Regions from separate parts of the Paenibacillus sp. FSL R7-0189 genome, predicted to be linked through region 1. Evidence: a T-box and tRNA genes for the amino acid it is inferred to sense, from the RefSeq annotation. Region 1 holds a T-box; the other holds one or more tRNA genes.
What was found. A T-box is a leader RNA that pairs with one kind of tRNA and senses whether it is charged. The one in region 1 lies ahead of argS (arginine--tRNA ligase), so its partner is inferred to be a tRNA-Arg.
Positions count from the first base shown of each region.

Region 2: it has a tRNA-Arg gene. The T-box ahead of argS (arginine--tRNA ligase) is inferred to sense a tRNA for this amino acid. The anticodon was not compared.

Region 1 covers NZ_CP150223.1:3,730,317-3,733,739, forward strand. Annotated here, with positions in the region: gene MKY63_RS16185 (cellobiose phosphorylase) at 1-103, shown strand, start outside; gene argS (arginine--tRNA ligase) at 164-2,029, opposite strand; T-box leader at 2,070-2,288, opposite strand; gene MKY63_RS16195 (hypothetical protein) at 2,561-2,914, shown strand; gene MKY63_RS16200 (hypothetical protein) at 3,408-3,423, shown strand, end outside.
Region 2 covers NZ_CP150223.1:2,237,310-2,240,732, reverse strand. Annotated here, with positions in the region: gene MKY63_RS09550 (GDSL-type esterase/lipase family protein) at 1-638, shown strand, start outside; gene clpP (ATP-dependent Clp endopeptidase proteolytic subunit ClpP) at 728-1,324, opposite strand; tRNA gene MKY63_RS09540 (tRNA-Arg) at 1,518-1,592, opposite strand; gene MKY63_RS09535 (sugar-binding domain-containing protein) at 1,861-2,913, shown strand; gene gap (type I glyceraldehyde-3-phosphate dehydrogenase) at 3,029-3,423, shown strand, end outside.

The DNA.
Region 1 (3,423 bases):
AGGTACACCTAACCGCTATCGTAGCGGTGGTGTTCGCATCAAGCGTGCGGACTTTGACCGTCTCAGCACGGAAGCTGGAAATGTGATAGAGATTTATAAGTAACATTATATATAGAAGGGCAATCTCCGCGTTAACGCGGAGATTGCCCTTTTTTTGTGTTTTTTACATTCGGCTCGGTGTCGGTAACCCAAGCACTTCGAGCACATCTCCCAAGATGTCCTTGAATCTTGAAGTGAGCCAGAGGCGGAATTCGATCGTGGCTGAATCGCCTTTTAGAATTAGACATACAGAATAGAAGTTGTTGAACAGGGTAGCTAGGGTATGGGCGTAAGTGCAGAGCGTATTTGGCGTTAACTCTATACTTGCTGAATGTAATATCTCCGGCCAGAGGCTTAGCTGTCTTAGCAGCGCAAGCTCTGCTTTTTCCAATTTGGAAGGGAACTGAAGCTGTGCGGCAGCTGTAAGGATTGGGATCGTAGCTTTACTCAAAACGCTTGTCGCACGCGCAAAAGTATACATCAGATAAACTCCGGTATTGCCGGATATTTCGGTAGCCTGTTTGAAATCAAACACGATTTCCGTTCCTAAATTAAACCGTAGCAGATAGTAGCGAATCGCAGCAGTGGCAATCATTCGGCTGGAGAGGCCGTCTTTATCGGAACGTGAGTGTTCGATGTTCTGTTCCATGAGTTCCACCAGATCGCTTACCTTAATCCCGATTCCCTGTCGTCCGGACATAGCATAAGAAGATTTGCCTTCTGAAATATCTATACCCAGCTCGGCAGCCGAGGCGGGACTAAGAGATACAACACCATAACTCACATGATGGAGTTTGTCTGCTTGCTCGTTATAACCTAGTGCCCCTAAGGCTTGCTTAACCATCTGTTGTGGATATTCCTGTCTGTAATCAATCACATTGATGACTCTGTCCGCCTGCCCATAAGACTCTTGGGTTCCAGTTAATCCTGTTGTCCATAAACCGGACGAGAATTCGCTATAGGAGAAATCTTTGGTTAAAAGACCAAATTTCCAGAGATGATAGGCAATATCTTTGGCTGTATACGTTAAAATCCCATTCGAACGCACCAGCACCTTATCGAGATGATGCTCCTCTGAATCCGCTCCAATGTTAGCCTCTGTTCCTTGCTTCAGCACCCAGCAGCCTGCGAGTTTACCTTCAGTCTCTTGTACAAAAACGGCTGTCTGCTTCAGTAGCTCAGCTGCGGCTGCCCAAAATCCCTCTTTTAAAATACTGCTCTCCCATACCAGCAAATCATAATAAATCCCAAAATGTTTCATTTCCTCTACATGCTCTCTAACGATACGTTCAGCTACAAGGTTGCCCAGCCAGGCTTCATTGCCGCCACCTTGTTCAAGGGAGTGCAGTATATCTGTGCGCTTGTGTGTCATCTCAGGGTTCAGCGCATATTCTTTGTTCACTTTGGCATAAAGATCCCAGCAAAAATCACCGAAACGTTGATGTTCCCCTTCTAAAGGTATATTTAATAATCCAACAACTGTATCCGCCAGCTGATTGCCGAGATCATCAATGTAGTTATGGACCTCTACGTTATACCCAGTTCTTTTCATAATTCTGACTAGAGTATCGCCAATACAGGCGTTTCTTAGATGACCTACATGAGCGGCTTTGTTGGGGTTGATAGAAGTGTGCTCGATGATGACTTTTTCCCCAGTGCTGGCAGGCAGTTCAAAGGAATGTTCAGCCCAGCTTTGCCAATTCATATACAAATTGATAAATCCGGGAGCAGCGACTTCAACTTTTTGCAATAGACCGGCGAAACGCCCTTTGAATTGAAGTTCTGCTTTCACTAATTCTGCTATGACCATTGGGGATTTACGTAGAGTTTTGGCTAGCTGCATAGCGATATTACATGAATAATCACCATGTTCTAGATTTGCTGGCTGTTCGATCAGAATGGCAATGTCCTCTGGATAGTCAGCTCCTAAAGTATTGAATACACGGTGTACACTGTGCTTGATTCCGTCTTTGATGATTTGATCTAACATGGTATACCCTCCTTTGAAAATACAAAAAAGCCCTCGTCTCAAAAGAGACGAGGGCTTTAGCGCTCGCGGTACCACTCTCGTTGCTGAACAAGTTGTTCAGCCACCTTACGGGATAACGGCCTTCAGCCGGGACTTCCTACTAAGGTTCAGAAGTCCATCTCACGGGTGCGCTTCATTAAAGGGATCTGTACCGGCTTACACTCTCCCGGCTCGCTGAGGACTAGATCTCGTTAACTACTCTCCCGCTCATCGATGCTTGAATAATTTTTATCAGTATAACTAATATTTCGAAAAAAGCAAGGGTGGTGGAGCTAATCCCAATTTCCTTGAGCATCTTGCAGGGATTTAGAAGTCTCAAAAACTATCAAATCATAGCTAAATCAATATAAAATTTTTGGGCATTCAAACAATCAAATGAAACCAATCATTAATACAATACAAGGGGAATTATTAACCTTTTCCCAATTTTAAATTTTGTATTTTTTTAATCTGAATTTTTGAAAAATACTTAATAAAGGAGGGAATAGCTCAATGGCAGTATTATCAACAGGACCCATTGCAAATGATCCTGTTAGTGGTGTCAGAACAATTAAAACGGTTATTATCAAAATTGTAAACCGTGATTCTATCAATTTTTCTTCTGTTCATATTCAAGGTTACAAATTAAACAGTCTCAGAACACTCTACGTACTAGAAGAAATATCTATTGCACCCAATGAAGTTATTACGAGAAATTTTGGAGCAGACTTTGATGCATATGAATTCGTGTTCACCACAGACGGTTTTGCTGAAATAAGCACTGAGATTTCAGTTTGGGGGAGAAACGAAAGTGGTGCAATTATCGATGTTCAACGAGTTGTTGCAGAGGAGCAGTCAGAAACATAAATTCAACATATATGCAGGGTAATAACCACATTCTTAATAGATAGTTGAAACATATTATAAAAAAGAGCAGTTTAACAAGAAATCTTGATTAACTGTATTTTCCAGAAAGGAGGGAGTGCCGTAATGGCAGTACTATCAACAGGACCTATTGCTAATGATCCGGTTAGTGGTGTTAGGTCCACTCAAACCGTGTTAATCAAACTGGATAATCGTGATCCTGTAAATTTTTCTAATGTTGTTATCGAGGGCTTTCATTTAAATGGTACCAGAATATTATATGTACAAGAATTAGTAACCATAGGTCCTAATGAAGTATTATCTAGAAGCTATTTCGCTAATTTCGATGCAATAGAGTTTGTCTTTACCATAAGTGGACCAGCTGAGAATGAAACACAAATTTCTGTATGGGGTAAAAATGCTGCTGGGGAATTCGTGCCTGCCCATCGATTAGTCTCTGATGAACTTTTAGGAACCGAGATCGCAGGCCCTCAGGGTGATACTGGACCGCA
Region 2 (3,423 bases), 1.5 Mb from region 1:
TGGGCTACCAATATACAGCAATTGGCGATTCCTTGACGACTGGATTTGGTGCTCTGCCAGGTAACGGTTTTGTTCCGGTGTACCGTAGAATGGCAGAAGGGAGACTGCGGACTACTGTAGCCTCTACGAATTTAGGCGTGAACGGAATGACTACTTCAGAGCTGGAGCAGCGGCTGCGCGGAAATTCCATGATGCGTGAGGCCGTTCGAGAAGCCGATATCATCACTGTGTCTATCGGTGGTAATGATTTGATTCACGCGGCCAAATCAGCAGCAAGACAGCAAGTCAACTTATCCGCAGAACTGCGCAGATCGCTTCAGGAATGCAAACAAAATTTCTCTGCAATTATGAATATCCTTATACAATTGAAGGCGAGGACGCGTAGACCTTTTATCATTAGAATTGTGGGATTATATAACCCCTATCCTCAGGTGGTTGGTGCGACAGAGTGGGTCAGGCAGTTTAATCAATACGCAGCACAGTACAGCAGCCGAGTATGTGGATTTGCTTCGATTTACAGTGAGTTCGCAGGAAATGAGAGAGGGCTGTTATCCATTGATCATTTGCATCCGAATGGCCGGGGTTATCGCGTAATTGCCGAGAAGCTGGATGCGCTAGGTTATGGCGGGCTGGCTTAATTGGATTTAGGTCTTCTATAAAATATAAAGAGGCTGTGCTCTAACCATAACGGATAGAGCACAGCCTCTTTATATTTTTACTTTATAGCTTACACACCGCTAGGCAATGTCTTCTCGATTACTTTATCTACGATACCGTATTCAGCCGCGTCTGCAGCAGTCATGAAGTAGTCGCGATCTGTATCCTTCTCAATACGTTCTAGAGGTTGACCCGTACGTTCTGCTAGAATACGGTTCAGCTTATCGCGCAATTTGAGGATGCGGCGGGCACGGATTTCAATGTCCGTTGCTTGACCTTGAGCACCACCCAGAGGCTGGTGGATCATGATCTCGCTGTTAGGCAGTGCGAAGCGTTTGCCTTTGGCGCCAGCGTTTAGCAGGAAAGCTCCCATGGAAGCTGCCATACCCACACAGATGGTGGAAACGTCTGGTTTAATGTACTGCATTGTATCAAAAATAGCCATACCTGCAGTAATGGAACCGCCTGGGCTATTCACGTAAAGGTGAATGTCCTTGTCAGGATCTTCGGCAGCCAAGAACAGCATTTGTGCGATGATAGAATTGGCTACCACGTCATTAACCTCCGTTCCAAGGAAAATGATGCGGTCCTTCAGCAGGCGGGAATAGATGTCATAAGCGCGCTCGCCGCGGTTGCTCTGTTCTACTACCATAGGAATATAACTCACGTGGAAAACCTCCTTGATATTGGTTCTTCAAATGTATTCATTTTTACTCTTGCCGTATTACCCACATGATAAACAAATTCAAACAAAAAGTCAAAGAAAGTCAAACTTATATTCAAAAAAAAGAGCCGACAAGCGGCTCTTTGGTTAAGTAGTAGTATAGGCACTACTAAATTATGTGCAAAAATGAAATTAATGGCGCGCCCGCCAAGAATCGAACTTGGATCTCAGGCTTCGGAGGCCTACGTCATATCCATTGGACCACGGGCGCAACAAAAATGATTATAATACAATTTTTACACAATTGCAATGTAATATTAATACTGGACAAGCGCTCTAGGGGCAGGCATCGGGCGCTATATCTTTTTCTGACCTTATTAATGTATAAGAAGACAAGTGCTTGAGAATTCTACTCTCGGAAGACTTGCGCTTCGAGCAATATTTGGTTAGAATATGGGTGGGACTTAAAAAGTTTACCCGGGACGTTTTGAGACCATGAACAAGGGAATAGAGGAAGACGAAGTTGCAGGAGTGAAAGTATGCGTAATTTATTAGATATCCAAAAGCAGCTTCTGCCTGATCTCATGGAAACCCTTAAGAGACGGTACACGATTCTTCATCAGATCATGCTGTCCGATATTATTGGGCGCAGAACGCTAGCCGCTTCGCTAGATATGACTGAGCGGGTACTGCGTGCCGAGACGGATCTTCTGAAATCGCAAGGGCTTATTGAGATCGAGAGTGTTGGCATGCGCATTAGCGCTGCTGGACGTAGACTGCTTGATTTGCTAGAGCCGGTTGTTAAGAGCCTATTTGGTCTGGATGAGCTGGAAGAGAAAATTCGAGCAACGTATGGTCTGGATAAAGTTATTGTAGTACCGGGTGATTGTGAGTCATCGCCGTTCACCAAACGAGAGCTTGGCCGGGCGGGTGCGAAAGCGCTGCTGAGTATACTTCGCGCAGATGATACAGTTGCCGTCACAGGTGGATCGACGCTTGCCGATATGGCTGATCAACTGACACCACCGTTGTCCCTTTCCTATAAGAACGCTTGGTTTGTTCCGGCGCGTGGAGGATTAGGAGAGAGTATGGAGATTCAAGCCAACACGATTGCCTCAACAATGGCAAAGCGGGTTGGAGCCAACTACCGGTTGTTGCATGTCCCTGATTTGCTTAGTGGGGATGCATACCAATCGCTGGCACTTGACTCTAATATTGGAGAGATTGTACAAACCATCCGCAGTTCGCGTATTATTGTACATGGGATTGGGGATGCCATTGAAATGACCCGCCGCCGCAAACTGGACGAGGCTACAGTCTCGGAAATCCAGGGTGAAGGAGCAGTGGCCGAATCTTTTGGCTATTATTTCAATGAAGAGGGTCAGGTTGTCCATACCATGCTTACGATGGGTCTACGTCTAGAAGATATTATTCGGACAGAGAAAGTCATCGGTATTGCAGGAGGCAAACCCAAGGCCAAAGCCATTCATGCCATGCTGCGTTTCGGGCAGGAGAATATTCTCGTCACGGACGAGGCTGCCGCAGTAGAAATAGGCAAGGAAATTGACAATCAACTACAGCTATCTTCGTAGTTTTTAGATTGCAGGCAATACAACATACTTCTTGCATCATACTTAACATTGTTGTCATGACAGACCTCACCGTCTGTTTTGAATAAATAAAACGAATTCTAGGAGGAACTATTCAATGAGTGTAAAAGTTGGAATTAACGGTTTTGGACGTATTGGACGCCTTGCTTTCCGCCGTATTCAAAATGTAGAAGGTATCGAAGTGGTAGCAATCAACGACTTGACTGACGCTAAGATGCTTGCTCATTTGCTTAAATATGATACAACTCAAGGTAAATTCCAAGGTGATGTTGAAGTGCATGATGGCTTCTTCAAAGTCAATGGTAAAGAAGTTAAGGTTCTTGCTAACCGCAACCCTGAAGAATTGCCATGGGGCGACCTAGGCGTTGATATCGTACTTGAGTGCACAGGTTTCTTCACAACTAAAGAAGCAGCTGAAAAACACTTGAAAGGTGGAGCTAAGAAAGTAGTTATCTCCGCTCCAGCTACTGGCGACATGAAAACTGTCGTTTA